3 regions of the Noviherbaspirillum agri genome follow, and region 3 is predicted to be linked to each of the others. Evidence: predicted binding sites of a transcription regulator. Region 3 holds the regulator's gene; each other region holds the start of a gene.
The links. Region 3 encodes FNR, which switches genes on or off when oxygen is low (the NO sensors DNR and NnrR bind a similar motif). Its sites were predicted from a motif close to TTGATNNNNATCAA; they were not measured.

Region 1 (10,217 bases), on a different contig from region 3:
AGTTATCAAGAATGCATTTCGCTCTCGCTAACGTACGCGTCGGCTGGTCGGCCGGCTGTGTGGCGTCCGTTGTCAGAGATGGCATCGCCGAGAAGGTTGACGAGTGCACGGATTGGATCATCGTCGCCATGTTGCGCCCATGACCGGATCAGCTGCTGCTCATACGTCGGGCGACACCTATGGTTTAGCACCGATGCCTGTGGCGTCCGTCCCGCCCGGTGGGCCGCTCTCGCCACTGTCTTCCATTGTGCCCGCCGTATCCTTTGCACTGGCTCCTGCACTTCGGCGGCCGGCGGTCGCGGTGTTGCGTGCGTCACCGATGCCGCGTTCGCCCGATACACCGGGGTCCCCGGCGCCGGCGGCATCGCTCTCTTCGTAACCGGCGACATCGATGGTGTCCGACCCTGCGAATCCGGAGGCCGTGCCGGTATCCGAACCGGTTCTCGCCGACACTCCTGCATTCGAGACCCGGGAATGGCGTACGGGTTGCGAGCGGTCCGGCTCCGACGGGGAGGAAATTTTCTCGACAACTTGCTCCACTTCGAGCTTCTGTCCGGTGCTGGTCGTCTTGGTGGCCACATCGCCAAGCGCAACGATGCCGATCAGCCTGTGGGCCTCATCGTGAGAGATCACCGGCACGCGGCGGATCTGGGTGTCGGCCATTTGCCGCAGCACCTCTTTCAGCGGCTGGTCTTCAAAGCACCAGCGGACATCGGTGCTCATCACCTGCTCGACATGGGCGTCCGCAGGTGCCATGCCGGCGGCGGTGGCGCGCACGGTGATGTCGCGGTCGGTCACCATGCCGACCAGGCGGTCGCCGTCGCATACAGGCAGCGCGCCGACATTCAGTTCGTCCATCAGCTGCGCGGCGCGTTGCAGGTTTTCCTGTGGCGACACGAACCGGACGTCGCGTGTCATGACTTGTGAAACGATCTGCATTTGCTTTCTCCAGTTACAGGCGCACTCCCGGGACGCCCGGGGCTACCGGGCGCTGGTTGCGCGCGGCAATCATCTGTATTTCGACAGCCTGCATTTCCTGGCCGAGCGCGGTCATGTCCAGACCGGCCTGCTCGACCTTCGGGAACAATTGCTGCTCTTCGAATTCGACATGCTTGAGCACCGAGTCGGAGAGCCGGCGGTACAGCGCGTCGATATGAGGGTCGCCTTCGTCCATCAACTTGAGGTTGTCAATCATTTGCCGGGCCTCGCCATGCTCCTGCTCGCAATGATCCATAAGCGAAGGATCAACCTCGCGTACGCGGGGATAAAACGCGCGTTCCTCCAACGCAGTGTGCGTCTCCAGCAGTGCCAGGAGATGTGCACCCAACTCTTTCTTGTTATTTGCCTCCTGAGACTGGAAATGTTGCTCGAATAATTGTCGGACGAAACCATGGTCGGTCTTCAGTGCCTCCAGCGGCTGATCGACGGGGAACTCTCCCCGCCTGCGCATTTCGGCGTCGATATCCATGTCGTGCTCCTTTCAATTGCTTCGGGATTGTCTGCGGTAAGCAGGCATTCATGGCTTGGATGATCCGCTGCCCGCGGCGTGTGCGTGATGGAGATCAGAGTGCGGGCGCCACAACAAGTTGCGAACGTTTTACAGTTTCTGCTACTCGTCAGAAGCGCGAAAATCCACCGGAAGTGCGGCATGCAGCCAGGGAACAGCGCCTCAGCGGACAACGCCGTCGCCCTTGACGCCCATCAAACGATGAATCGTTTGGCCGCATGACGCGAAACCCATTTCATAGCATGAACGTGACATCGTCATGCCGGCCCTTTGCACGCCAGTTCTTTCCCGTAGCCGGCGCAACCGGGAGCCACCATGAAACAACAATCCTTCTCGTCTCCGAAATGGTCCAGTCTGCTGGGTGCTGCCGCGGTCGGTGCACTCGGCATGTATTATTCCGACCCCGAACGCGGCCGGCGGCGAAGGGCGCGTGCGCAGGACAGGCTGCGTCATGCACAAGCGCAAGCAACGCATTCAATGGATGTGGTGGCGCGGGATTTCCTCAACCGGATGGCTGGGATGCAGGCGCGTGCAAGCAGCCTTTTGCGTCGGGGCAGCCAAGAAGCGGCGGATGACGTCGTGGCGGCGCGCATCCGCGCCAAACTCGGGCGCGTCGTCTCGCATCCCCATGCGATTTCGGCGGTGGTACGCAACGGCAACGCGGAGCTGGGCGGTCCGATACTGGAACGGGAAAGGCATCCCCTGCTTCGCATGGTTCGCACCGTCCCAGGTGTGAAGGACATCCGCGACAAGTTGCAGGCGCACAAGCACGCACCCTCTCTGCCGGGCTTGCAGGGAGGAAGCGGTCGGGTGGAAATGCGCTCCGGCTTCATGCGCGAAAACTGGGCGCCGGCGTTACGTGCCACGGCGGTACTCGGAGGCGGGCTGCTTGGCGCGTTTGGATTGGCACGGCGCAATCCTGCCGGCACGGTGCTGGCAGTCGCCGGGCTCGGCGCCCTGTTGCGCGGGATGACGAACCAGCCGGTACGACGCCTGACGGGGATCGGTGCCGGCCACCACGCGATCGAACTGCGAAAAGCGATCGAGATCATGGCGCCACCGGAAGCGGTATTCGACGCATGGGCGACGTACGACAACTTCCCGCTGTTCATGTCGCATGTGCTGGAAGTGCGCGACCTCGGCGACCTGCGCTCGCACTGGGTGGTGCAGGGACCGATGGGCGCGCGTATCGAGTGGAATGCCTGCCTGACAGAGTGCAAACGTCCCTTCGTGATTGCATGGAAGACCGAGCCGGGCTCTGTGGTCGAGCATGCCGGCGTCGTCCGCTTCGACCCGACGGAAAGCGGCACGCGCGCGACGGTACGGCTTTCCTACAATCCGCCGGCAGGCATACTGGGCCATGGTGTTGCCGTGTTGCTCGGCGCAGACCCGAAGCGCGAGCTGGACGATGACTTGCTGCGCATGAAGAGCTTCATCGAAACCGGCATCATGCCGCACGACGCAGCGCGCCACGGCGAACTGAAGCCGTCCGGGCTGGGCTGAACAGTCATATCCGGCAAGCGTCGTTCGGCACGCATCAGGCGGCGCGCGCCACCTTTTTCGCATGCGCCTCGACAACGAGATACAGGACGGCCGCAATCGCCAGCGGCGTGAGGTAATAGATCGCGCGGTATGCCAGCAGCCCGGCAAGCAGCTCGCTCCTTGGCAACTGGTGCGACAACAACACGACAAACACCACCTCGAGCACGCCAAGGCCAGCCGGCACATGGGTAATTACGCCAGCCACGGCAGCCACCAGCAGCACGCCGAGCACGGCGGGAAAAGCAATCTTTTGTTCCAGCAAGGTATATACCGTCGCGGCAATCAGCAACCAGTTGGCCGTGGACATGCCGAGTTGCAAAAGCGCCAGGCGCAACGAAGGCAGAGTCACATCATGTCCCCTGACCGACCATGTACGTCGCCGGGAGAATGCGCACAGCAGCAGATAGGTGACAGCCGTGGCAAACAGTGCGACGCCAAGGACCCGCAGGCCAAAGGTGCCCAGTTTCCAGTCCGGCGGGGGCGACACCGGCGAGATGGCAAACGCCAGCCCGGCCAGGAACAGGTAGCCGAGCCAGTTGGTCAGCATGCTCATCGCCACCACCCGCGTCGTCACCCCCGCTTCCAGACCAAAGCGTGAATACAGACGATAGCGAAATGCCACCCCGCCGACCAGCGCGCCCATATTGAGGTTGAACGCGTAACTGATGAAAGTGATCAGCATGACCCGCAAGGCACCAAGCCGGTGCCCGGTGGTGTAACGCCCGAACAAATCGAAGCAGCTGTACAAGGCGTAGCTGCCGGCGGCCAGCAGCGATGCCAGGAGCAAGCCTTGCAGGGGGCGGCGTTTCAGCGTTTCCAGCACCTCGCCCCATTCCACCGTGCGTGCCTGCGTGTACAGCAGGTATGCCACCAGCGCAAAGAACACCACTGTCAAGATGCGCTTGAACGTCGGCCACCAAGGACGGGAGGTAATGCCGCGCCGCGCTGCCCCGGGTGCCCGCCTGCTGTCCATGGTGGAGTCGCGCGTCATGGGCTCGCCGTTTCCTCGATCCGGTCCGTTGCGCCGCGCGGCTTTCCGCTGTAGGGCCATGGCGCGAGGCGAGGCGCATGTGCCGGCAGGCGGCCCGCCCACGACGGATACTTGCGCAGGAAATGGAACAGGAAAAACCCGCGCAGCTGGCGCCACGTTGGCGACTCCGCAAGATCCTTTGCCTCAATGCGACGGCAGCTGCACATCAGGTGTTCAATGCGCTCGCTCAGCACACGGTTGAACTCGCGGTCGCGAATCATCACATTCGCTTCAAGATTCAGCGACAGGCTGAGCGGGTCGAGGTTGCTGGACCCCACCGTTGCCCACTCATCGTCGACGACCGCGATCTTTCCGTGCAACGGACGCTCGCAATATTCATAGATGCGCACGCCGCCACGCAGCAAGTGGTGGTACAGCATCGCCGCGGCGGTCTGCACAATCGGCATGTCGGGGTTGCCTTGCAGGATCAGCGACACCTCGACGCCGCGCTGTGCCGCTTTGCGCAGCTCGCGCAAGAAGGTAAATCCCGGGAAAAAATAAGCATTGGCGATCATCACCCGCTTTTGCGCGAGGCGGATGCCGAGCCGGTATTGGCGTTCGATGTCATTGCGGTGTTCGCCGTTGTCGCGCCAGACAAACTGTGCATCGGCATCGCCCGCCGGGGGCAGCGTTCCGATCACCGGTTTTTCGGAACGGAATCGGAACCAGCGTCGCTGCGACCTGGCCTTTGCTTCGGCAAGGGCACTGCGCATGAAGTGATGGATATGCGCGACGATCGGCCCTTGCACCTCGACCGCATAGTCCTGCTTGGCTTCCGGGCCATAGTCGGCGAGATGGTCGGCGGAATAGTTGATGCCGCCGACGAAGCCGAGCACACCGTCCACGACCACCAGCTTGCGATGCATGCGGCGGAAATAATTGATGCGCTTGAACAGCCGTGACGCCGGGTCGAACACATGCAGACGCACCCCGGCCGATGTGAGCGAGCCGACGAATTCTTCCGACAGCTCCGGCGAACCGAAGGCATCGACGGTGACGTCGATCTGCACGCCGCGCTTAGCAGCCGCCAGCAATGCCGCATGCAGCGACTTGCCGACCTTGTCTTCATAGAGGATGAAGGTTTCGATCAGCACTTCAAAACGTGCGGCGGCAATCATCTCGAAGACGCGCGGATAAAACGCCTCGCCGTTTTCGAGAAGCGTAAATCTATTGCCACTAATCCATGGCTGGCTCACGGCTTAATGTCCCTTGTTCCTTTTTTGTTGACGGCATCCACCGTGTGAAGAAGCGGCCGCGGCAATCAAGCGCTGCGGCGCGGAGTTCCGGCAATCGGCGGTACGCCCTTCTTGGCCTCATCATTTTCCGTTGATGATGTGGTTTAAATTAACGACGGGCATGACCGGATGGCCAAAGCCAACAACGTGTGCTTCCGCCTTCCAAGTGGAGTTTCCGGAAATTGAAAAGTTCACTTGGGGCATGCGCCCCGACCTCCTTCCGCAGTCGCATCCACCATTGCGAGGCAAGAAGACAGGGCGCGCTTCGCTACCCGCGGCGCAAATACGCTTCCGTCGCGTAACGCCGCATCATGCGGTGCGAGTTGAACAGCAAGGCGTTGCGGCCGATCGCACCCTTCATGACCCTCAGCCAGCCCGCTCGACTGCTGTAATACAGCGGGAGAACCTTGCCTTCCAGTTTTTCGTAAAGGATCGTCCCGTGTGACTGCGTGTCGTTCTGCCCGGCCCCGATCGCCCATCCGGTCACGCCTTCGATGCAGCCCTCGTTCCACCAGCCGTCCATCACCGACAGGCTGGGTACGCCGTTGAATGCGGCTTTCATCCCGCTGGTGCCGGAGGCTTCGAGCGGGGGCAAGGGCGTGTTGAGCCAGACGTCGGCGCCGGCCACCATCAACCGTGCAATATCTATCGAGTAGTCCGGAATATAGGCGACCTGTACGTCTGCGCGCAGTGCGGCGATGTGCCGATGCAGCATCTCGATCAGGTGCTTGCCGTCCCCGTCGCGCGGATGCGCCTTGCCGGCAATGAGTATCTGCAACGGATAGGTACGGGCAATCTGTCGCAGGCGGTCGAGGTCGCCAAACAGTAGTTCGGGACGCTTGTAGCCGGTCATCCTCCGTGCAAAGCACAAGGTGAACACGTCCTCGTGCAGGGAGACCTTGCAGGAGTGCTGCACAAAGTCGCGCAGTGCTCGCCGCGCGTCAACGTGCGCCTGCCATAGCTCTGCGTCATCCACGGCGTCGATCCCGGCCAGCACTTCAGGCTCATGACACCAGCGCGGGAAATGGCGGTTGTACAGGTCGCGAAGGCTTGGGCAGGTCCAGGTCGCCAGGTGCGCACCGTTGCTGATCGCATGCACCCGGTAACCGGGAAACATCAGCTGCGACTGCTCTGCGTGGCTGCGGGCGACGCCGTTTACGTATTCGGACAGGTTGAGCGCCAGAAGCGTCATGTTCAGGTGCTGTTCGCCGGCGATTTCCCGCAACAGCGCAAGATCGGCCCAGGGCCCGAGCAGGCGTGCAACCAGGTCGTAGGAAAACTTGTCGTGGCCTGCATCGACCGGTGTGTGCGTGGTGAACGCGCACAGGGAGCGCACCTCCTCAATGTTGTACAGCGGCGCCTGCATCTGCCGCCCGGGCCGTTCACTCCATCGCGTGCGCCGCAACAGCGCCAGGCAAAGCAATGCTGCATGCCCCTCGTTCAGGTGGTAACGCTGGATGCGGAATCCGAGTGCATGCAGCACACGCACGCCGCCGATGCCAAGCACAATCTCCTGACGCAAGCGGTATTCGCTGTCGCCACCATACAGCTTGTCGGTAATGCGGCGATCCTCCTCCGCGTTCTCGGCCAGATCCGTATCCAGCAGGAGCACCGGGACGCTGCCCCCGGTCTGGGAGCCGATGACATAGAGCCAGCTCGCCACCCACACATCGCGCCCGGCGATCTGGATGGCGATCTTTGCCGGAAGCAGGGCCGCGTGCTCCGCGGGCTTCCAGCAGTCATCGTGTTCATGCTGGCGCCCCTCCTCGTCAATCACTTGCCGGAAATAGCCGGCACGGCTCGCGAGCGTGACACCGACTAGCGGCAATGCCAGGTCGGCCGCAGATCGCATCGAGTCGCCCGCCAGCACACCGAGGCCGCCACTGTAGGTCGGAATGGCAGACTCCAGCGCAATTTCCATCGAAAAATAGGCGATGCGCGGGACGCGAGTGAAATCATCGAGGAGGAAGGGATTCATCTTGTCGTGGACGGGCTGCTGGCGAATGCGCTGTTCGGGAAACCGGATGCGATGCCAAACATTTTGCCTGCCACGACACTCCTGCGCTGCGGTCGAGAACGCGTTGCCTGCGCTAGCGCAAGGTGATCTTTCCGTGCGACCAATACTAGACTGTCATGAACCGGAACAGGGGTATCGTTTGCGGTTCTCAAGCCTGCTGCTATTGGGCAGTTTCCTGCGCCGCTTCCGCTCCCACGATGTCACGATAACAGGCGACCGCAGCCTCGCTCTCCAGGCATGCGTCAGCGTACTCCTCGCTCAGGGCGCGATGAACAACGAGCCGGCGGATCTTGGTGGTTCTGTCCGCCAGGTGGAGTACGTCCGCCAGCGCGGAGTCGGTTGGTGTCGCCTCCCTGTCGATGGCAGCGATGGCCTGCTCCGGGAACTCCCATTGCCGTCCGACCAGGCGTGCCAGGCGTCGTGTGTAATGGATGAATGAGGTGTAGAACGCCAGGGAGCGCAGCTCGCCGGGCGCCGCGCCACCCGCCTGATCCATTACGCGCAGGGCGACGATGACGCCGACGTTCTGCAACAGGCCTGCAAGATATACCTCGAATCCGTCGACAGGCCGATGCTTGGAAAAATGGCGGCAAGCGACGCCAAAAGGTTCGGCCAGCTCCCATATACGCGGCGCGCCAAGCGTCGTGAACTGCCCGAGGCCGGCATGGAACAGCGGCTTGAATGCGACGCTGGCGACAAGAATGCGCAAGCCGTTCTGGCCGATGACGGCAATCGCATCTTCAATCGTCTTCACCTGCGATGAGCGGCGGAAATAGGAGCTGTTGACCTGCTTGAGAACGGCCGCCACCAGAACGGCATCCTGCTCGACCAGCGCTGCGAGCTGGCTGTTCGATACATTGCGGTCGCGCAGGCTGCGCAACAGCAACGGAATCACGGACGGAATCCGCGGCACCAGCTCCGATGCAGCGGGGTTGGCGGCATCGGCCTCGCGCTTCAGCGCGCGCAGGATGCGGCTTTCGACTTCGCTCACCTCCTGCACAACGGCTTCGCCCATGCCAAGCAGCCAGGGAAAGTACAGGTTGTCGACGTCGATCATCTCGACCAGGCGCTGCGGTTCGACGGCAAGCACGGTCAGCGGACTGAGCGGGAGCTCGTCCGGCTCGGCAGTCTGTGCCTGAGGCCCGATAAAACGGTGCAAGAACTTCTTGAGCATAGGGATCAGTACCGGAAGAAATTGACGTTGTCGGTGCAGAGCGCGTTATCAGGGGCACCACGTAAAACGGCGAACAGTGTACTGCGTGAGCGCTGCCTGTGGCACGCATTCCGTGAAGACCCGAGGCGTGAGGTCATGTTGAAAAACTGACATGCAAAGCAGCGCATAAAACCGGCACGTGGCCATGCCGGAGGGCGCGGAGCGCATCCACCGACGCTGCCAATGGCCGGGATTGCGCCTGGTGGTCGGTTATACTGCGGACCGTTTTTTACAACTTTCATGCAAAGAGAAATCGTGTCCCAGATTCCACCCTGCCCGCAATGCGCCATGGAGAACACCTATCCGGATGGCGCCAACTATGTCTGTGCCGACTGCGGCCATGAATGGCCGGTGGCACAGGCGGCCAAGCCCGAGGAGGCAGCCGACGCCGTGGTAAAGGATGCCAACGGCAATGTGTTAAGCGACGGCGATTCGGTAGTGCTGATCAAGGACCTGAAAGTGAAAGGCTCCTCCATCACGCTCAAGATGGGCACCAAGGTCAAGAGCATCCGGCTGGTCGGCGGCGACCATGAAGTCGACTGCAAGATGGATGCGGGCAACTTCATGCTAAAGGCCTGCTACCTGCGCAAGGCATGAGGCGGTTCTCCCAGCCACGACGAGAACGCTTGTGATCCCGCCGAACCGTTTCGCCGAGCACGGGTGAAATCCAAAGTCGGCAGCGTTTTCGTCACACTGTTGCACAAGATGAAATCGTCTTAAAATTGCGGCGTGAACTTGCCCCAGAGAATCGAAATTTGGCTGATGCCGGCCAAGGACGCGGTGATCCCCCGCCACAGCAGCGGTAACTTGCAGCGTCGGACGAGCTGCTCCGAGGCTTGACTTTGCTGTATGTCACCTTCCAGAGCCGGCCCTCTGGTAATGTACCCAAAGAAGGAGGTATGCCATGACATGCTTCAACCGCCGGGCGCTCGTGCTCGTTGCCGCCGTTTTCCCCACCTTTGCGCTTTCCCAGCAACTCCCGAAACCGGAGCCGCTTGGCGATCCCGCGACCAAGGTCTACCGTCAAGTGACCTCCGACGGGCGAATCGTCTATTCCGACAAGCCGATTCCGGGTGCGAAGATCGACGAGACGATCGTGCCCGATCCGGAGACGAACGTATGGACGCCGGAAACCGGCAAGCCGCCGGTCGTTCCTCCCCGCGCAGAGCGCACGTCGGTGAGCAAGGTGCCGTCCATCCCCGCACCGGGCAAGGTCAGAACCCTGGGCGATGCAGATGCCGATGTGATCAGGGCGGAGATGATGCTAGAAGACGCGAAAAAGCGTCAGGAAGAAGGTGTCGAGCCGCTGCCTGGCGAGCGCAGCGGACTGGTGACCGGCAAATCGCGGCTGAACGAAGCTTACTGGGAACGCCAGCGCGCACTGGCGCAGGAGACGGCAGAAGCGGAATCGATGGTAAGAAAAGCGCGCAACGAGCGCGAGTCGATCCGGGTGTCGCCGTCGCAGCGCTGACGTAATTTTGAGATTACTTCGGCCTCAGCTTGCACGTGCCGCACCGGCGCGTGCAGCGGGAGCCGCCAGTGTGACCCAGTCGCGTTCCTCCACCGCTGAAAGCTCGCGCAAGCAGGCGCGCTCCTTCTCCGACAAGCCATCCAGCACCTGCGGATCTTCGATATCCAGCCGGCCGTTGCGCGCCAGGATGTCGATCTTGCTC
Region 2 (10,217 bases), on a different contig from region 3:
ACAAGTCCTTGAACGGGCCATCCTGGCGCGCAGCGATGATTGCCTCGATCGCGTTCTGGCCCGATCCCTTCACCGCGCCGAGGCCGTAGCGAATCTGCATGGCCTTCTTGCCCGGCTCACCGACCGGCATGAAGCGGTAATCGGAGAGGTTGACATCCGGCGGCAGCATTTTCAGCTTGCAGATGTCGATGGCGTCTTCGACCAGCACCTTGATCTTTTCCGTATCGTCCATGGCCAGCGACATGTTGGCTGCCATGAACGCGGCGGGATGATGCGCCTTCAGGTAGGCGGTGTGGTAGGACAGCAGTGCGTAGGCGGCAGCGTGCGACTTGTTGAAGCCGTAGCCGGCGAACTTTTCCATCAAGTCGAAGATCTCGTCGGCCTTCTCCTGCGACAGGCCGTTCTTCGCCGCACCTTCGCGGAAGATCAGGCGGTGTTGCGCCATTTCTTCCGGTTTCTTCTTACCCATCGCACGGCGCAGCAAGTCCGCGCCGCCGAGCGAGTAGCCACCGATGACCTGCGCCATCTGCATCACCTGCTCCTGATACACCATGATGCCGTAGGTTTCGGACAGGATGCCTTCGGTACGTGGATCCGGATACTCGAACTTTTCGCCGTGCTTGCGTTTGCAGAAGTCGGGGATCAGGTCCATCGGGCCCGGACGGTACAGCGCCACCAGCGCAATGATGTCCTCGAAGCGGTCGGGACGTGCATCTTTCAGCATGCCCTGCATGCCGCGGCTTTCCAGCTGGAACACGGCGACAGTTTTCGCCTTGGTCAGCAGTTCGTACGAGGCCTTGTCGTTCAACGGCAGCTTCTCCAGGGCGAAGTCCGCCATCGCCGGATCCAGCATCTTGATGTAGCGAACCGCGCGGTCGAGAATGGTTAGCGTGGTCAGACCCAGGAAGTCGAACTTCACCAGACCGACCGCTTCGACGTCGTCCTTGTCGTACTGCGACACCACGCCGGCATCGCCGCCCTGTGTGTACAGCGGGCAGAAATCGGTGAGCTTGCCCGGCGCGATCAGCACGCCGCCTGCGTGCATGCCAATGTTTCGGGTGATGCCTTCCACCTGTTGCGCGAGGTCGAGCAGCTGCTTCACCTCTTCTTCATTCTCGAGACGCTCCTTGAGCAGCGGCTCTTCTTCGATCGCTTCGGCAATCGACACCTGCTTGCCCGGCTTGAACGGGATCAGCTTGGAGACGCCGTCGCAGAACATGTAGCTCATGTCGAGAACGCGACCGACGTCGCGCACCGCGCCCTTCGCCGCCATCGTACCGAAGGTCGCGATCTGCGATACCGCGTCGCGGCCATAGCGGTCCTTCACGTACTGGATGACGCGGTCGCGGTTTTCCTGGCAGAAGTCAATATCGAAGTCAGGCATCGAGACGCGTTCCGGGTTCAGGAAGCGCTCGAACAGCAGGTTGTATTCCAGCGGATCGAGATCGGTAATCTTCAGCGCATACGCGACCAGCGAGCCGGCGCCGGAGCCGCGGCCCGGGCCAACCGGCACGCCGTTGTTCTTGCCCCACTGGATAAAGTCCGCCACGATCAGGAAGTAGCCCGGGAAGCCCATCTTGATGATGGTGTCGGTCTCGAACTTCAGGCGTTCTTCGTAGCGCGGCCGGTTTTTCTCGCGTTTTTCCTCGTTCGGGAACAATTGCAGCAGGCGCTCTTCCAGCCCGGCCTTCGCTTCTTGCACGAGGAAGTCGTCGAGCGACATGCCGTCCGGCGTCGGGAACAGCGGCAGCTTCGGCTTGCCGAGTTCGAGCTGCAGGTTGCATCGTTTGGCGATCTCGACCGAGTTCTGCAACGCCGCCGGCAGATCGGCAAATATCTCGGCCATCTCGGCCTGCGTCTTGAAGCACTGGTTCTCGTTGAAGCGCTTGACACGTCGCGGATTGGCAAGGATTTCGCCCTCCGCGATACAGGTACGCGCCTCGTGCGCGATGAACTCTTCCGGACTCAGGAACTGGGTCGGATGGGTTGCCACCACGGGCAATCCCAACTTGGCCGCCAGCGCGACGGATTGCCGCACATGGTTTTCCATGTTGGGCTGGCCGTAACGCTGGATCTCGATATAGAAATGGTTCGGGAAGATCGATGCCCAGCGCTGTGCGCAGCGCTCCGCAGCAGCGATATTGCCGTTGTCGATCGCGATGCCGACATCGCCGCTCTGCGCACCGGACAGCGCAATCAGGTCGCTTGCCGCGCCATCCTCCAGCCATTCCGTGCGGATTTCGGCACGGCCACGGTGTACGTTGGTTAACCAGGCTTTCGTCAACAGTTCGCAGAGTTGCAGGTAGCCGTTGCGGTTTTTCACCAGCAACAGCAGGCGGGACGGCTTGTCGCGGTCATCGTCGTTGGTAATCCAGGCGTCGCAACCGGCAATCGGCTTAACGCCCTTGCCACGCGCGGACTTGTAGAACTTGACCATGCCAAAGAGGTTGGCAAGGTCAGTGATCGCCAATGCCGGCTGGGCATCTTTAGCTGCAGCTTTGACAACGTCGTCGACGCGCACGAGGCCGTCGACGATGGAATATTCGGAATGGAGGCGGAGGTGGATGAATTGCGGCGAAGTCATCGCGCTATTTTACCGCGCCGTCCCCTGTTCCAATGGGCAAGGAGAGCGCAATTTTGTCCGCTGTTGCCAAACATAACCGGACACTTGCCAGCACCGGAAAACTCATGTGCGGCATAGCGATCCAAGAGCTTTACCTGCCAAATAAGCTGTCAGACGCTCAGCGGCGGACGTGATGAATGCCGCCTATAATGTCGTCGAATCAAAGACTTAGCATCTTCACTTATGCAAACAGCAACACCTTACGTCAACATCGCCGGATATAAATTCATCACATTCGCCGACACGGCTGAAAAACGCCCGGAGTTCCGGAAGATCTGCGTGGAACTCGGTCTGAAAGGCACCATCCTGCTCAGCCCGGAAGGCATCAACCTGTTCCTGGCGGGCCTGCGCGAGCCAATCGACCGCTTCCTTGCCTGGCTGCGTGCGGACGAGCGCTTTGCCGATCTGGAAGTGAAAGAAAGCTACTCCGAACGGCAGCCATTTACCAAGATGCTGGTGCGGCTCAAGCGCGAAATCATCACGATGAAACATCCGCTGATCCAGCCGGAAAAAGGACGCGCCCCGGCGGTGGATGCAAAGACGCTCAAGCGTTGGCTCGACCTCGGTCACGATGATGCAGGCAAGCCGGTGGTAATGCTCGATACCCGCAATGCGTTTGAAGTGGACGTCGGCACTTTCGACAACACCATCGACTATCGCATCGAAAAATTCAGCGAATTTCCGGAAGTTGTGGCGCAGCACAAGGATGAGCTAGCAGGGAAGACAGTTGTCACCTTTTGCACCGGGGGCATCCGCTGCGAGAAGGCAGCGATCCACATGCAGGACATCGGTATCAACAGTGTGTACCAGCTCGAAGGCGGGATCCTGAAGTATTTCGAGGAAGTCGGCGGCGCGCACTATACCGGCGACTGTTTCGTGTTCGACCACCGCACAGCGCTCAATCCGCAGTTGCAGGCGACCGACACAAAACAATGCTTCGCCTGCCGTGCCGTCGTGACGCCACAAGAACAGCTGTCGCCCTATTACATCCCGGGCGAATCCTGCCCGCACTGCCGCAAGGCGATGCGTAACACGAACGCAGCCTCAGGGCAGGTCGAACAGTAAGACCTCGGCGCTGCGGCCATTTGCCAGCTCGATGGCGGGCTCGTCGACGGCCATCAGTGCATCTCCGGCGTGCAGCGCGTGCCCGTTGACCTCGATGTCTCCTCGTGCAACATGCACATACGCACGGCGGGTCGCCGGTATCGTCAGGCTCGCATGTTCGTCGCCATTGAACAGTCCGGCGTAAAGGTTTGCATCCTGATGGACTCTCACTGATCCATCACGGCCGTCGCTGCTGGCGATCAGGCGCAACTGCCCGCGCTTTTCGGCGGCATCAAAGCGCTTTTCCTCGTAGCCAGGCTGGATGCCAAAAACGTCTGGTTCAATCCAGATCTGCAGGAAGTGCGTCGGCCGGTCCTGCGCATGGTTGAACTCGGAATGCATCACGCCCCGCCCGGCGCTCATGCGCTGCACATCACCGGGCCGGATCACGCTGCCATTGCCCATGTTGTCCTTGTGCGCCAGTTCGCCGTCGAGGACGTAGCTGATGATTTCCATGTCGCGGTGGCCATGCGTGCCGAAGCCGGCGCCGGCTTCAACCCGATCCTCGTTAATGACACGCAACGGGCCGAAACCCATGAATTGCGGGTCATAGTAGTCGGCAAAGGAAAAGCTGTGCCAGGAATCGAGCCAGCCATGATTGGCATGCCCCCGTTCCTCGCTCTTGCGCAGTGTGATCATTGCGGCTCCTTTCAAGTCGGCAGGTGCTGATGCGCATTGACTTGCCATCTGGTTGGACAGGTGTTGCACAATAGCGTTTTACGTTGCGCAGATGCTGACTTGTCGCAGCTCAAGCAAGCTTATCCCGATTCCATGAAGAGTTATATCGGCCGTTTTGCTCCCTCCCCGACCGGCCCCCTGCACAAGGGCTCGCTGGTGGCCGCCCTTGCCAGTTATCTTGACGCGCTCGCGCACGGCGGCCAGTGGCTGGTGCGCATCGAAGACGTCGACGAAGCGCGTACGATGCCGGGCGCGGCAGAAGCCATCCTCGACTGTCTGCGCATCTTCGGCATGCAATGGGATGGCGAAGTGGTCTGGCAAAGCCGGCGCAAGGCCTTGTACCAGGCAGCATTCGAGCGTCTTGGCAGCCATGCCTATCCGTGCGGCTGCACACGCAAGGAAATCGCAGATTCACGTATCGGGATTGCGAGCGACGGTGCGGCAGTGTACCCGGGGACCTGCCGCCACGGTCTTGCACCAGGCAAGACGGCGCGCGCGTATCGCCTGCGCGTGCCGGATGCACATGACCCGGCTGAATGCATCACGTTCCAGGATCGCTGGATGGGCACGGTCGCGCAGCATCTTGCGACGGAGGTCGGTGATTTCGTGCTCAAGCGGGCGGATGGATTCTGGGCGTATCAGCTGGCCGTCGTCGTGGACGATGCGTACCAGGGTGTCACGGATGTGGTGCGCGGCGCCGACCTGCTGGATTCGACACCACGGCAAATCTACCTGCAACGCCTGCTCGGCGTGCCAACGCCGCGTTACCTGCACGTGCCTGTCGTGACGAATGCGGAAGGGGAAAAGCTGTCGAAGCAGACCGGCGCACAGGCCCTGGATTTGGCACAGCCGGTACAGGAATTGTGTGCAGCTGCGCGCTTCCTGCAACTGCCTGTAGGGCAGCCACCCTCTATTGAAGATTTTTGGATGCGCGCCACTTCAGCCTGGGCGCAACGTTTCGGCGGACATTAATTGCGCCCGCCGGCAGTCCCAATTTATTGGCGTTTTGGCACGCCCCCCAACAGCGCGGCCACCTTGGTTTTCTGCTTTGTGCCATTGCCCTGCTGCGCAGGCTTCTCGGCCGGTTGCGGCTCCGATGCCGAGGGCTCGTAGGGTTTCAGGAACCAGGGATCGACCTTTTCCTTGCGCGGTGCGTAGGCGCCGCGGCTGTATTGCGATCCGCGTGTCGACGGCGCACGTTCGTCGCTTTCTTCGTGGCGCGGGCGGCGCTCCGAAGAGCGCGCAGGGACAAAGCCGCTCAGGTCCAGGCGCGAAATCGTGTGCTTGATGAGCTTTTCGATATCGGCCAGCAGGCGCGCGTCCTTGTCGGTGAAGAGCGAGATCGCGTCGCCCGAGGCGCCGGCGCGTCCGGTGCGGCCAATGCGATGCACATAATCTTCCGCGTTGTACGGCAGGTCGAAATTGATCACGCACGGCAGCTCGGCAATGTCCAGGCCGCGCGCGGCAACATCGGTTGCGACCAGCACTTCGATCGTGCCCTGCTTGAAGGCATCGAGTGCGGCCATGCGTTCCGCCTGGGTCTTGTCGCCATGGATCGCGGAAGCTTTGATGCCTTCCTTTTCCAGGTGGCGCGACAGGCGTGACGCACCGATCTTGGTGTTCGAAAACACAATTACCTGCTTCAGGCCGCGCTCGCGGATGATGTGCGCAACCGCATCGCGTTTGGCTTCTTCCTCGACCTTGTACAACACCTGCGTGACGTTGTCGGCGGTGGCATTGCTGCGGGCGACTTCGATCGTCACCGGGTTCTTCAGGAAACTGTTCGCCAGTTTCTTGATCTCCGGCGAAAAGGTGGCGGAGAACATCAGGTTTTGCCGCTGCGTCGGCAACAGGTTGATGATGCGCTGCAGGTCGGGCAGGAAGCCCATGTCGAGCATGCGGTCCGCTTCGTCCATGACGAGGATCTGCGTCTGCGACAAGTTCAGCGTTTTTTGCTGCACATGGTCGAGCAGGCGTCCGGGAGTCGCAATGACGATTTCCACGCCGGCGCGCAATGCCGCCGTCTGCGGGGCCATGTCCACGCCGCCGAACACGACAGTCGAGCGCAGCGGGGTATGGCGCGAATAGGCCTTGACGTTGTCCGCCACTTGGTCGGCCAGCTCGCGCGTCGGAGTCAGGATCAGCGCGCGTACCGGATGGCGCGCGGGCGATGCACTGGCGTTCGCATGTTCGAGCAACAACTGGATGATGGGCAATGAAAAACCGGCGGTTTTACCGGTGCCGGTCTGCGCAGCGCCCATCACGTCGCGCCCTTGCAACACGATCGGAATTGCCTCCGCCTGGATCGGCGTCGGATGGATGTAACCCTGGTCAGCCAGCGCACGCAAAATGTCGGCGGAGAGTCCGAAATCTTCAAAGCGGACCGCAGGCGCGGCAGGTTGTGTGTTTGCCAACAACGAATCTGACATAGTCAATATGAAAAGGCCGGAAAAGGCCAGGAAAGAGGTCGGTAACGTAATCAGCATCTGCGCAACAACGCGCGCATCCTGCTTTTTGTAAATAACCTTTAATTATACGCCTGCCACTTTATACGCCAGCCATTTGTCGACTTGATGACAAGCTGCGTTGAAGAAAGAAGCGCTTCCGTTATCTGACCGCACGGCAGCTGAAAGATTGCATGCCGTATCGTGAGTCGGCAGGTTTTACGCCAGCAATCCCGGCAGTACAAAAAACCTGCTGCACTTGCTGCCTTGGCCTTGTTTCAAGGAAAAGCGAAGGGAAAGGAAAACCGGGACGGTCGCCGCCCCGGACAGCACTCACCGGGTCAACTACGCGACCGTCGCGGCGCGCGCAAGCGCTTTTTGCGCAGAATTGGGAAACCAGTTCAGCGTCTTGTGCAGGGACACCACTTCACCCACGATCACGAGGCAGGGCGACTTGCATCCGGTCGCAGCGGCAAGGTCGGAGATCGTTGCCAGCGTGCCGGTAACTACGCGCTGTTCGGGCGTCGTACCCTGCTCGATGACAGCCGCAGGAATGTCGGCGCCACGTCCATGAGCGACGAGCTGGCGACAAATTTCCGGCAACGCGTTCAAGCCCATGTAGATCACCAGCGTCTGCTTGGGATGCGCGAGATTTTCCCAGTCCAGGTTCAGGCTGCCATCCTTCAGGTGGCCGGTCGTGAAGACGCATGACTGCGCGTAATCGCGGTGCGTCAGCGGGATGCCCGCATAGCAGGACACACCGCTGGCGGCTGTAATGCCAGGCACCACCTGGAACGGAATGCCTTCGGCGACGAGCACTTCGACTTCCTCCCCGCCACGGCCGAAGATGAAGGGGTCGCCCCCCTTGAGCCGCACCACGTCCTTGCCCTGCTTGGCCAGACGTACCAGCATCGCATTGATTCCTTCCTGCGGCACGGTGTGGTTACAGCGCTGCTTGCCGACATAGATGCGCTCGGCCGACGTCGACACCAGGTCGAGGATGCCTTCACTGACGAGGTTGTCGTACACCAGCACTTCGGCGTTGGCCAGCAGCCTTGCCGCACGCAAGGTCAGCAACTCGGGGTCGCCCGGCCCTGCGCCGACGAGATAGACCGTACCAGGTTGGGCCGAAACAGGCGCCGGATAAAACGACTTCAAATTGGGTGGGGGGTTGCTCATGGGGTGCTCCCTTGCTGCGTAGATGTTTCGTGTGAGTCGTTTTCAAGTGCTGTCAGGTTATCGCGGGGCAGTCTCAAAAAAATTGATGTGCGTTAAGGAAATAAAGACTCCCAAAGCGCACCCTTCGCCTTACTAAAGAGCAGTGCGTTTCAATCCCGGTTGTTACACATTGCTTATTGGTGGTTTTTAGCGGCAGTTCGCATCACAGTGGTAGTTAATCATCCTTGTTAGGGAGGAAGTAACATGAGTTCTATGAAGTCCTTATCCCGCCCGCTCATGGCAATGCTTGCAACATTGCCGTTGGCCGTCGGGGTGGCATATGCATCCAGCGAGCCGACGCTCTCCGCTGAGCAGAAAGCAGCAGCAAGCAAGATTTATTTCGAGCGCTGCGCTGGCTGCCACGGCATTCTGCGCAAGGGCGCAACCGGTAAGAATCTGGAACCGGAAAACAGCAAGAAGCTCGGCCAAGGGCGTCTTGAAAAGATCATCGCCTACGGTACCGAAGGTGGCATGGTCAACTTCGACGATATCCTGACCAAGGATGAAATCTCGATGATGGCCACCTACATCCAGATGACACCGGATGCACCGCCAGAGTTCGGCATGCAGGCCATGATGGACAGCTGGAAGCTGCACATCAAGCCGGAAGACCGTCCGAAGAAGCAAATGAACAAGGTCAACCTGAAGAACGTGTTCTCGGTAACCTTGCGTGATACCGGCGAAGTGGCGCTGATCGACGGCGACACCAAGCAGATCTGGGGTATCGTCAAGACCGGCTACGCCGTGCACATCTCCCGCGTGTCCGCATCGGGCCGCTATGTGTACGTGATCGGCCGCGACGGCAAGCTCGACCTGATCGACATGTTCTTCGAGAAGCCGACCATCGTCGCTACCATCAAGACCGGTATCGAAGCACGTTCGGTCGAGACCTCGAAGTTCAAGGGCTTTGAAGACAAGTACGCGATTGCCGGTTCCTACTGGCCGCCGCAGTACGTGATCACCGAAGGCGACACGCTCAAGCCGTTGAAGATCGTGTCGACCCGCGGCCAGACCCATGATGGCGAATACCATCCGGAACCGCGCGTCGCCTCCATCGTGGCAACGCCGCACAAGCCGGAATGGGTTGTGAACATCAAGGAAACCGGCATGATCAAGCTGGTGGACTACTCGGACGTCAAGAACCTGAAGGAAACGACCATCGAGTCCGCCAAGTTCCTGCATGACGGCGGCTGGGATTCGACCAAGCGCTACTTCCTGGTGGCTGCAAACGCCTCCAACAAGGTTGCGGTGGTTGACACCAAGCTCGGCAAGCTGGCTGCACTGGTCGACACCAAGGCCAAGCCGCACCCGGGTCGCGGCGCGAACTTCGTGCATCCGAAATACGGTCCGGTGTGGGCAACGTCGCACCTCGGTGCAGACGTGATCTCGCTGATCGGCACCGATCCGGTGAAGCATCCGAAGAGCGCATGGAAAGTGGTCGAGGAACTGAAGAATCACGGCGGCGGCTCGCTGTTCGTGAAGACGCATCCGAAGTCCAACAACCTGTGGGCGGACGCACCGCTGAACCCGGAACGCGAAGTCGCGGAATCGGTAACCGTGTATGACATCAAGAACCTGGCCAAGGGACCTGAAGTCATCAATATCGCCAAGCTGGCCAATCTGCCGGAAAGCAAGGCGATCAAGCGCACGGTGCATGCCGAGTACAACGAGAAGGGCGATGAAGTCTGGTTCTCGCTGTGGGCTGGCAAGACCGAGCCGTCCGCGATCGTGATCATGGATGACAAGACACGCAAGTTGAAGCATGTCATCAAGGATCCGAAGCTGATCACGCCGACCGGCAAGTTCAACATCCTCAACACGCAGCACGACATCTATTGATGTAGCAACGATGTCCCGGGGAGCGCAAGCTCTCCGGGGTTCTCAGGGAAAAGCAGTACAGCAAGAAAAAATACGCTGGATCGCCCGGCCGCAAGAACGAAGCATCACAAGCAGCAGCCCGGGATCCATTACAGCAACTCAGTACAACAGTATTCAGAGAAAAGCCATGTCAGACACACAAAACGCATCTAGAGGTTGGTGGGCGAAGCTGCGCAAGCCTAGCGTCCGTTATTCGATTTTGACGCTGCTGGGCGTCGGATTCATTTCCGGCATCCTGTTCTGGGGCGGGTTCAACACTGGCATGGAGGCGA
Region 3 (10,217 bases):
GCTCGCTGTTGACGCGCACGCCGTTGAAACTTGATGTCATCCGCGACCGTGGCACGATGGGGCGCGAAGTGGAGGATGGCATGATCGAGAATGTCTACCGGCTGCAGATCATGAATACCGACGAACGTCCGCATCGTTACAAGATCAGCGTCTCTGGTATCGACTCGATTGCCCTGGCCTCACCCGATGAAGTGGAGCTGGATGGCACGACCTCCCGGGCTGTACCGGTGCGTGTACGCGTCGCGCACGGCAAGGGCGAAAAAGGGTCTAACAAGATTGCCTTCGAGTTGCAGGCGCTTGACGAAGAGCGTTTGCATGTCAGGGAAAAAGCTGTGTTCATCGTGCCGCGTTAAGCGGCCGTTGCAGCATCTCATTGGAGAGCCGTATGCAAGTCAAGACATCAATTCCAGGTAACTCTGGCGACATAAAACCCTGGTACAGACATCCTTGGCCCTGGCTGTTGATGCTGGGGCCGTTTGTGGTGGTCCTCGCAGGGATCTATACGACATGGCTTGCGGTATCGCGGCCTGATGCCTTGGTCGTGGATGATTATTACAAGCAGGGCAAGGCGATCAACCAGGACCTGAGCCGCGACCGTGTTGCGGCAGAAATGCAGCTCGAGGCAGAGGTCCGGTATGATGCGGCGGCCAGCATGCTGGCCGGGACTGTACGGGGGCTTGAAGGGCGTGCTGACAAACTGTCTATCAGCCTCATTCATTCCACACGGCCGGAAAAGGACCTCAAGCTGGTCGCCCAGCCGGACCAGAGCGGCAATTTTTCGGTTGCGCTTCCTATGCTGGATATGGCTCGTTGGCAGATCCTGATCGAAGGGGAGCATCGGGACTGGCGGCTCAATGGTGTCTGGGCCTGGCCGCAGGAACCCCAGATCACGCTCCACCCGATTACCGTTCCACATTGATTAACGCGTGGCGAGAGCAATGGTCTCGCCACGACGTTCGTTTCCTTCCTCTCTGTCCTTCTCGTTCACGACAGAAAATCAACCCTCTCTGCGCATTCCCGGAATCTCGAACATAATTCCCAGTATCGAGAAGTTATGCGTGTGCAAATGTTGTCTGATTGAACGTTTATGATGTACTTTTGCTAAATACATCCGTTTCAAGTTGAAAGGAGGGTAGTGTGATGACGCGACTGTTGATGGTCGTCTTGTGGCCGTCGTTCCTGGTGGCAATAGTCGCAGAAGGTTTCTTCTTTTCCCTCTTTGATCCGAACGACCTGTCGCTTGTGGGCAGTGATATCGATTTGACTCCGATGGCAGCGTATACCATCGGCTTCTTTATCTTCTGGCTATTCTGTTCCCTGGCCAGTATGTTGACGTGTTACCTGATCGGTACACCGAACGAGCGGAACACTCCACTCTAACTCTATTGCATCGGAAATTCGGTTAATGGTTCCGCCCCTGTGCAGGCAAACCCTGCCGGGGAGTGGACTGCCGCTTGATGCGGCAGTTTTTCGAAAATCTGACACAGCGCGTTCCGCCTGACCAGCTGTGAGCGAAGGTCAGGGGGAGCGAGTCCTTCGGCGGGATCCGGTGCTCAGCTGCAGGTACGGGTGCCGGCAGCAACTGCTTTCAGGGTTGCCGTATCGAGCAGTTCCAGTTCGCGGTTATTGACTTTGATCCAGCCTTGCTTCTTGAACTTGGACAGGAGGCGGCTGATGCTTTCAATCGTCAGGCCGAGGTAGTTGCCGATTTCCTCGCGCGTCATGCGCAGCTGGAAGGTCGTCGACGAATACCCGCGGACGGAATAGCGTGACGATAGGTTGGAGAGGAAGGCGGCAAAACGTTGTTCCGCACGCATATTTCCCAGCAGGAGCATAACGCTTTGTTCGCGTGTGATTTCCTGGCTCATCATGCGATGGAAATGATGCAGCAAGGTCGGCATCTCGGCGAAGAGGGCTTCCAGGCGAGCGAACGGGATTTCGCACACTTCGCTATCTTCGAGCGCAATGGCGTTGCAATGATGGCGGTCGGTGCTGATGGCGTCCATGCCGAGCAGTTCTCCCGCCATCTGGAAACCGGTGATTTGCTGGTCGCCGCTTGGATTGATCTGATGCGTCTTGAAATGCCCGAGCCGGATTGCATACAGATTGGTGAACGGGTCGCCCACGCGGTACAGGTGCGTATCTTTCGGCACCTTGCGGCGGCGGCCGATGATCTGGTCGAGCTTGTCCATGTCAGAGGCACCGAGTCCCATCGGCAGGCAAAGCTGATGCATGCTGCAAGCGGAGCAGCGAGTGCGCAAGTCCTGCACGTTGCCTGCGGACGAGGTAGACGGAACCGTCTGGGTCATGTCAGAGAAGTTCATGCGATGCAGAATCATAGTTGTGCTCGTTGTCCAGTTCACATCAAAGCCACAGTGGCCATTCGACTCATTAATTGAGCGAAATCAAGAATAGTGATGCAAATCCCGTACCAAGCACGTATTTTGAAATCAGGGATTGTGAAGCGAGGATTGATTGCGGGGTGCTGTCAGTAGTGCTGACGAACGATCGACCGCTATTTTAAGGCGTATTCGGCTCGCGCAGGACCGAAGGCCATTGAGTTTGGCAGCGTGACAACACAACGTGGCAGCGTATGGCAGCAGCTGCAACGCATTGCGGATTCCCGGATTTGGGAATGGAGTTGGTCTCAATTTCGAGGTTGACGCTTGTAGCCGCCAACCTCGTATCAAGCAGGGCTCTTATTGATTCGGCTGTGCCTTGTTGAACTGTGCCCTTTCCCCGGCCCCCTCCCACAAGCGGGAGAGGGAAGCCAGCGTGCGGCAAATCCATGCCGGATCGGTAATCGGGCTCGAATCAGTCTTTTCTCAAATTGATGAAGATATTCGCGGCAAAGGCAAGGATGCCAAGCGCTGCAAGGATCTCGGCGACGGCAAGGAGGGGGATGAGCTGACGCGATCCGAGCAGGACGAAGGTGAGCGCGAGGGACATGGCGGGCAGAGAAATATTCGTGGCCCAGAAATGGATGCGCGCGAGCCTGGCGGTGCCGGCAGTCGGAAAGACGCTGTACACAAGCCCGGCCAAGGCCATGGTTGCCCATCCGAGCAGATTGATGTGCGCATGGACTGGGCGCAAGGTGAAGTCTTCACTGGCGCCCATGCCAATACCCAGGGCGACGCCGATGATCAGGTAGACCACCGCCAGCTTGAGCCAGATGATGCCGGCGGTGGAGAAGGTGGGATAGATGGTATTTGAGGTACGCATGATGTGTCTCTTCAAGTTGGTTATGACGGTGGTTATGCGATTTGTGCTTCAGCTTTTTGATGGGCAGCCGCCTCGCGGTTCATCATCCTGAGCGCTGCATTGACGATCGTTGCCGGTTGAGGCATGAAAGCCTGCTCCAGTACGTGGCTGGAAGGCGCCGGTGCATCGGGGCCAGTGAGACGGACGATAGGTGCTTTGAGCGTGGAAAACGCGTGTTCGCCAACGATGGCCGCAACCTCCGCACCGACGCCGCAGAGCCGGCTTGCCTCGTGCACGACAAGGACGCGGCCTGTCTTCCGCACGGAGGCGAGAATCGCTTCCTCGTCGAGCGGTTTCAGGGAGCGCAGGTCGATGACTTCGGCATCGACTCCGATGTCCGCCAGCCGGTCCGCCGCCTGCATGCAGGTATCGACCATCTTGGCGTAGGAAATCAGGGTGATGTCTTCGCCGGCGCGTCGGGTGGCCGCCTTCCCGAGAGGAATGCTGTGTTCCCCCTCTGGCACGTCACCCGGCACGTAGCCAAGCGGCATGTCGACGAAAAACAGGACCGGATTGTTGTCGCGGATGGCCGATTTGAGGAGTCCTTTGAAGTCTGCAGCAGTAGACGGCATGACGACCTTGAGGCCCGGGCTGTGCACGAACCAGGCCTCGAGGTTGTGATTATGCTGTGCGCCGACGCCCCAGCCGCTGCCCGTCATTGCGATGACGACCATCGGGAATTCGAACTGCCCGCCCGAGATGTAACGCAGCTTGCCGGCGCTATTGACGATCTCCTCCATGGCAAAGCAGAGGAACGGGGCGAAAAGCAGGTCGATCACGGGGCGCAGCCCGGTCGCGGCTGCGCCAGCCGCGGTGCCTGCGATGATGCCCTCGGCCAGCGGCGTGTTGCGCACCCGCAGTTCGCCGAACTCCCGCACAAGCTCGGGGCGTTTGGTGGCGACGCCCTCACCGAATATCAGTACGCTCGGGTCGCGGCGCATTTCTTCGGCGAGCGCCTGGCCGACGGCTTCATTGACAGTCATTTGTGGCATGGCTTCGCTCCTTATGCGTAGACATCGCTGGTTAATTCGGATAGCGCCGGGAAGGGTGAGTCGCTGGCAAACGTTACCGCGCGCTCAATCACCGCTTCCACCCGTTGCTCCATCTCGACGATGTGCGCCGGGCTTGCTTCTCCTCGTTCGACCAGTCTGTGCTGCATCGCCAGAACCGGATCCCTGGTGCGCCATGCCGCGAGTTCGTCGGGGGCGACGTAGGCCTGGTCATCCGGCTCGAAGTGCCCGCGCAGGCGGTAGGTATAGGTTTCAAGTAGGAAGGGCTTGCCGGTGTCACGGATACGGGCGACGGCTTCAATCGCTGCGGCATGGACGGCCTCAACGTCGTTGCCGTCAACCGTGCGCGCCTCGATGCCATAAGGCGCGGCCCACGCGCTGATGTGGTCGCCGACCATCGTTTCCTTACGGTGAACAAACGCCTGCCACTGATTGTTTTCGCACACATAGAGAATCGGCAGCTTCCAGACCGCAGCCAAGTTGAGCGACTCATGGAAGATGCCTTCGCACGCGGCGCCGTCGCCAAAGAAACAGGCGACGATGCCGTCCTGTTCAAGCATCGACATCGACAGGGCGACGCCGGTCGCGAGCGAGAGTTCTCCACCGACGATTGTGGACGTCAGGATGACGCCAAGGTCTTTGGCGGAAATGTGAAGGGAGCCGCTCTTGCCCTTGCAGTAGCCGGTGCTGCGGCCCATCACTTCGGCCATCATGCGGCCGGGGTCGGCGCCACGCGCGAGGAGGTGGCCCGCGCTACGGTGATTGGTCAGGATGCGATCGGCGGGAGCCAGCGCGCGTATGACGCCGACGGCGGAAGCTTCCTGGCCGACGGCGGTACACGTGCCGGGGAGATTTCCTGCGGCCTGCATGGCCGCAAGTCTTTCTTCATAGGCCCGGATCAGCATCATGCATTCGAGCATGGAGGCCGGGCTGTTGTCTGCATGGTGGGTGCTCATCATCGTCCTTCATCGGAATGGGATAGAGGCTGGGATCGGGCCTACGCAGGTGCGGAGTGCCGAATCGGGACGAAGTCTACTGCGGTGCGCCCGTCGAAAACCGGCGCTTTTTTTACTTAGCGTTTTTTTAAGATTAATTAAGTGAAGTTTTAGGAAAGTGCGGACAAAAACGATGCCTGTCGTCACCGTAAAAACGCCCTCAGCGGGCTGATTCCTGCAGTTGCACCGGCCTGTCGACGCGCAGGCGAAAGCGGCCGCGTCCTGTTTTTTCAATGCGTACCGGCGCATTCCGTTCGATGAGGCGCTTGCTTAGCAGAATGAGGCGCGCTTCGAGATTGTCGCTGACATCGGGGAGGCGAAGACGGCTGTCCAGCCGCAATTCGCGGTTCGTGAATTCAGTGCGCTGCTTCTCCGCAAAATCCCGCAGCAGCGTCCAGAAGATGGATCCCGCCACACCCTTGATCAGGTAGTCGTCGCCAAGAAAGACGCTGTCGTTTTCCGGGTAATGCCGCACGAGCAGGGGACTGCCGGCGGGCGTTGAAATCGATGCACGGGCGGGCGGACTCTCGTCGCCGATATCGGCGGTGTGCTGGAGCAGGTGCATCGCCATGCCGAGCTGGCCGGCCAGGCTGACCAGCGCGTCTTCGTCATCGTAGGTAAAACGCAGATCCAGCGGGCTCTCGACGTAGAGCACACCGATGAGGCGCTGCGCCACCGAAATCGGCACGGCGAGCTGGCTGCGCGATTCGGCAAGGCCCGGGAAGGGGATCTGCGTTTCGAGCGCACTCGCCCAGTCGCTGTGTGCCGTGCTTTCGCGGATGGCCCGGCCATAGGCATACTCGGAATTCATGTGACCGATGCGAATCGGCGTACGCTCCCGTGCCGCCACGCCGATGATGCCTTGCCCCAGCGGGATCTCCGACCCCACGCCGGATTGCTCATAGCCGATGCTGGCGACGGTGTAGAGCCGGGCGCTTGGTGCGTCCAGCATCAGGAGCATGGCGTGATGGATGCCGAACTGGCGATCGAGGCAGGCCAGGGTTTCAGACAGGAGCTTGTCGAGGTCGCCGCACACGGCAAGCCTTTCAGCCGTCGTGCGCAGTGCCGCAAGGAGATTGCGCTCCTGGGGCGGGGGGGGCATCGATTTGCCTGGGATCGCCTGGATATCAAGGACACGGCACACGTCGGCGCCCAGCAAACGGAAAACGCCGCTCATGCCGGTGTGCGATGCAATCCCGGCCAGCTTGGCCTTCATGCTTTCGAACAGCGGACCGGCGGTCTCCGTGCGCAGGTATTCCAGGGAAAGGCGATACTGCGTGACGGTCACCGGGCTGGTCACCATCAGGGTCGCCCTCGGATTGGCCATCATGTTCTGGCGCGTCTTGTTGAAGAACTGGTAGGAGAGGGCGACATGCTCGCCGTCGACGAAATGGACTTGGGAGAGGTAGGCGGCATTGGGCGTCCCGTCGGGGGCGGCGGTTGCCATGATCCCGGGGATCACGCCCTCGAAGCACTCGCGGATGGCGCCGAGCTTGATGTTCATGCATGCCCCTTGAGAGGTTCGCCCGCTTTAGGTCCCGGAGTTTGAGAGAACGCGGCGGCTGGTGTAAAGCTCAGGCTGACGATCTCCTCGGGAGGAAAGGCGAGCAGCGTGAGGATCTGTGCCGCTGCAAAGCCCAGCGGCTGGAGCTCCCGCGAAAATGCGGCGCAGTAGCGCTCGATAAGGACGAGGTCGTCGCTTGAGGGCGTGCCGATGACGGCGCCGGTTCCCTTGAGCTGGACCGTACGGTGCGTTGACGGCTCACTGAACACCACGGCAATCGAACCGTTGTTCCTGATGCACTGCAGCACGGGAGCAGCCTGGATTGCAGACACAAAGACAGTGACGCGCCGGCGATCCGGCGAAATCCTGCAACCCGTTCCGCGCACCAGGGTTGGGATATTGTCCTGGCTGCATGCGGCCACGCACATCGAAATGCCTTGTTGCAGGAAGGCTGCGTGCGCGGCGTCGATCAGCGGTTCGGGCTCAGGCGTCATGACGGACCTTGGGAATTGTCAGAAAGCGCAGGATATTACAGCACGTCGGTGTTTGTCTGACAAAGGCATCCTGACGCCAGTCGATTCTGCACTTGTTAAGGTATGTCATGCCCGTACTGAGGCTCTACTGACGCTCTATTGCGCGTGAAGTGCAGTTTTCCATGCTTCTTTCTTTGCTGCTGTCTGGTAGAGTGCCGCCATGAGCAAACTGACACTTGACCGCATCCTGCAATCGCAGGGCTTTGGCACACGGAAATGGTGCCGCGAACTGATTACCGATGGCGAAGTGACGATTGCCGGCGCAACCGTCACCGACTATCGGGCAAGTTTCGAGACCGCCGGCCTTTCCTTCACGGTCTTTGACGAGGAATGGCTGTACCGTGAACACGTCTACCTGGCATTGAACAAGCCCGGCAACTATGAATGTTCACGCAAGCCCAGCCACCATCCGGGGGTGCTGAGCCTTCTGCCCGAGCAATTCACCTGGCGCGACGTGCAGCCGGTAGGACGTCTCGACCATGACACCACCGGACTGCTGCTGTTGTCCGACGACGGCGCCTTCATCCATGCACAGTCGTCTCCGCGCCGCCATGTGCCGAAACTGTATGTCGCGACGACCCATGCACCGGTCACCGATGAACTGGTGGACAAGCTGCTGTCGGGGGTCCAGCTGCATGATGAGCCGGCTCCACTGGCGGCACAGACGTGCCGCAAGCTCGATGAACATCGCATCGAGATCGTGCTTGAGCAGGGCAAATACCATCAGGTCAAGCGCATGCTCGCCGCTGCCGGCAACCATTGCTCGGCGTTGTGCCGCACTGCAATCGGCGGGCTGACACTCGATATGCTCGACCTTGGCGAGGGAGAATGGTGCTATCTGGAACAGCGCGAACTGGACTTGCTGGCGGCCGGATGAGGCCGTTGTGGCACTGCAATAAAGTCCCGTTTGGTCTTCGAGCTTGCCGGAATGCAGAACACCGGTGTTCTTCCGGCACTGTTCCGCGCTTTGGGGGCTACTGCAATGAAGGCGTTTGCGCATAAGATATAGGCATCGCATCCCTCAAGAAACACTTGTATGCCAGATACGGAATACCAACGTCTTATCCATATAGCAAAAGAGCGTGCCTCATCCGGATTCCTGGCGTTAGCACAACGTGCAGTGCAGGATGCAGACAAAGAGGTCGCCGACGCGCTCGCTCGAGCCCGTTCCGGCGCCGACCACACGGCCCTCACTTCCGTCCGGCATTTCCTGCGGCAGGAAGGTAACGTTTTCCTGCAGCGCATTCAGACGCTGTACCGCCGCTATCTCGATCGCGCGATGCAAACCATGTACGTGGATCTGCGGCGCGACATGCGCAAACTGTCCATCGACGAACTGTCCTTGATTGATGACGAAGTCGTTAATCACCAGATCGAGGTCGGTCGCCTGACCGAGCGCATGCGTGAAGCCAATGAAGAGGCGATCGGCCGCCTGAACGTGATCGTCGCACGCATGCACGGCGATGCCGAAGCGCGCGAACGCGAGAACCCGTTTCGCCCTTATCTGCTCGCCCGTTCCCTGTACGAGGCCATTCTTGAAACCGCCGGCGATGAGGCGAAAACCAGGCTGCTGTTCCAGCACCTGGCCAACGCGCTGATCCAGCACTTGCCCGCATACTATTCTTCCATCCGCGAGGTGTTCGAGGCATCCGGTGTGCGCGGCGATTTTCTCGCACAGCGATCGCGTGCTGCACATAATCAGCGCTATTTCGGCGCTCCGCCGGACACGCTGGTGCCGGGCGCCAGAAATGCGGACAGCCGCGTGCTGTCGGGTCTGGAAAAGATGCTGGCCGCAGTCGGCGGACCGACATCGAATGATGCGGCAAGGGGGGATCCCGGTACACCCGCCGACAACAATCGGTCCGTCAATTTGCATGAAATCATCCGGAAGATGCTCGCGCCCTCGCGTCCGTTTGGAGCGGCCGCCGTCGGCGAAGCAATCCAGGGCACATCGGTTACAAAGGCAGCACCGGTCAATCCGCTGGTGGCGAAACTGTCCGAGATGCAAAAGGCATTGTCTGCCCAGGGGACAGATTCCGCACAACTCCGGGACGCTGCGCAGATTCGAGAACAGCTCAATCTCGACAGCGCGACGGTAGAAGAACGCATGACTGTCGATGTCATGTCGATGCTGTTCGAGTTGATCCTGGACGATCCGCAGATCCCGGCAGAACTGCGCCTGCACCTCGGCTGCCTGCAGATTCCGCTGCTGAAGGCAGCCCTTCTGCAACCGGATCTGCTGCGCGACGACAGGCATCCTGCACGCCGGTTGTTGAACCGGATGAGTACGGCTGGCGTGGGTGTTGATCCGGCGGCGGAAGCCGGCAGGGTGTTGATTGCGGAAGCCGGGCGCATCGTGCGCAAAGTGCTGGCAGAGTTTGATGCGGACATGGCGGCATTTTCGGCCGCGCTCGGCGAGTTCGAAGCGTTTCTGGAGAATTATCTTCGCGAGGATGACAAGGAAACAAAACGCGGCATTGATGCTGTCGAGGCCGCGGAGCGGTTCAGCGTGCTGCTGACGAATGCCACGACTGCCTTGTGCGATGCCATGCTTTCGCTGAATGTCGACAAGCGCATTTCGGACTGCGTGATCCACGTATGGCCGCATGTGCTCGTACATGCAGCCTTGCACGACGCGGAACAGAAGCTTTCTCCGGACAATGCACACAGCCTGTATCAGCGCTACCACTCGGTGCTGCCGGAGCTGCTGTGGAGCGTGCAGGAAAAAACAGACCCGCAGCAACGTGCCGGCCTGATCAAGCTGCTTCCGAATCTGGTGAAGCGCCTGCGAGCAGGACTGCAGCTGATCCAGTTGCCGGAAGAAGAGTGCAGGCAGATCCTCGACCAGATGGTCGAATTGCACACGGCGGTGTTACGGGGCGGGGGCGGCGCGAATGGTGCGCCAGCGCCTACG

Region 1: the regulator FNR is predicted to act here: its motif matches at 1,692-1,705, upstream of ACYVIA_RS21410 (hemerythrin domain-containing protein).
Region 2: the regulator FNR is predicted to act here: its motif matches at 8,111-8,124, upstream of cobA (uroporphyrinogen-III C-methyltransferase).

Annotation. Positions count from the first base shown of each region.
Region 1 covers NZ_BAAGWA010000021.1:48,918-59,134, reverse strand. The annotation lists gene ACYVIA_RS21415 (CBS domain-containing protein) at 178-939, opposite strand; gene ACYVIA_RS21410 (hemerythrin domain-containing protein) at 953-1,468, opposite strand; gene ACYVIA_RS21405 (SRPBCC family protein) at 1,823-3,010, shown strand; gene ACYVIA_RS21400 (lysylphosphatidylglycerol synthase domain-containing protein) at 3,045-4,040, opposite strand; gene clsB (cardiolipin synthase ClsB) at 4,037-5,275, opposite strand; gene glgP (alpha-glucan family phosphorylase) at 5,583-7,292, opposite strand; gene ACYVIA_RS21385 (HDOD domain-containing protein) at 7,492-8,505, opposite strand; gene ACYVIA_RS21380 (zinc ribbon domain-containing protein YjdM) at 8,800-9,141, shown strand; gene ACYVIA_RS21375 (DUF4124 domain-containing protein) at 9,449-10,015, shown strand; gene ACYVIA_RS21370 (HDOD domain-containing protein) at 10,040-10,217, opposite strand, start outside.
Region 2 covers NZ_BAAGWA010000019.1:51,191-61,407, reverse strand. The annotation lists gene dnaE (DNA polymerase III subunit alpha) at 1-2,584, opposite strand, end outside; gene ACYVIA_RS20815 (sulfurtransferase) at 2,807-3,688, shown strand; gene ACYVIA_RS20810 (pirin family protein) at 3,668-4,366, opposite strand; gene gluQRS (tRNA glutamyl-Q(34) synthetase GluQRS) at 4,499-5,377, shown strand; gene ACYVIA_RS20800 (DEAD/DEAH box helicase) at 5,401-6,834, opposite strand; gene cobA (uroporphyrinogen-III C-methyltransferase) at 7,195-8,028, opposite strand; gene ACYVIA_RS20790 (cytochrome D1 domain-containing protein) at 8,272-9,906, shown strand; gene ACYVIA_RS20785 (NapC/NirT family cytochrome c) at 10,073-10,217, shown strand, end outside.
Region 3 covers NZ_BAAGWA010000011.1:107,183-117,399, reverse strand. The annotation lists gene ccoG (cytochrome c oxidase accessory protein CcoG) at 1-353, shown strand, start outside; gene ACYVIA_RS17280 (FixH family protein) at 386-919, shown strand; gene ACYVIA_RS17275 (hypothetical protein) at 1,141-1,380, shown strand; gene fnr (fumarate/nitrate reduction transcriptional regulator Fnr) at 1,554-2,309, opposite strand; gene ACYVIA_RS17265 (hypothetical protein) at 2,815-3,222, opposite strand; gene ACYVIA_RS17260 (alpha-ketoacid dehydrogenase subunit beta) at 3,255-4,253, opposite strand; gene ACYVIA_RS17255 (thiamine pyrophosphate-dependent dehydrogenase E1 component subunit alpha) at 4,265-5,230, opposite strand; gene ACYVIA_RS17250 (GAF domain-containing protein) at 5,427-6,770, opposite strand; gene ACYVIA_RS17245 (pyridoxamine 5'-phosphate oxidase family protein) at 6,767-7,264, opposite strand; gene ACYVIA_RS17240 (pseudouridine synthase) at 7,464-8,180, shown strand; gene ACYVIA_RS17235 (DUF1631 family protein) at 8,340-10,217, shown strand, end outside.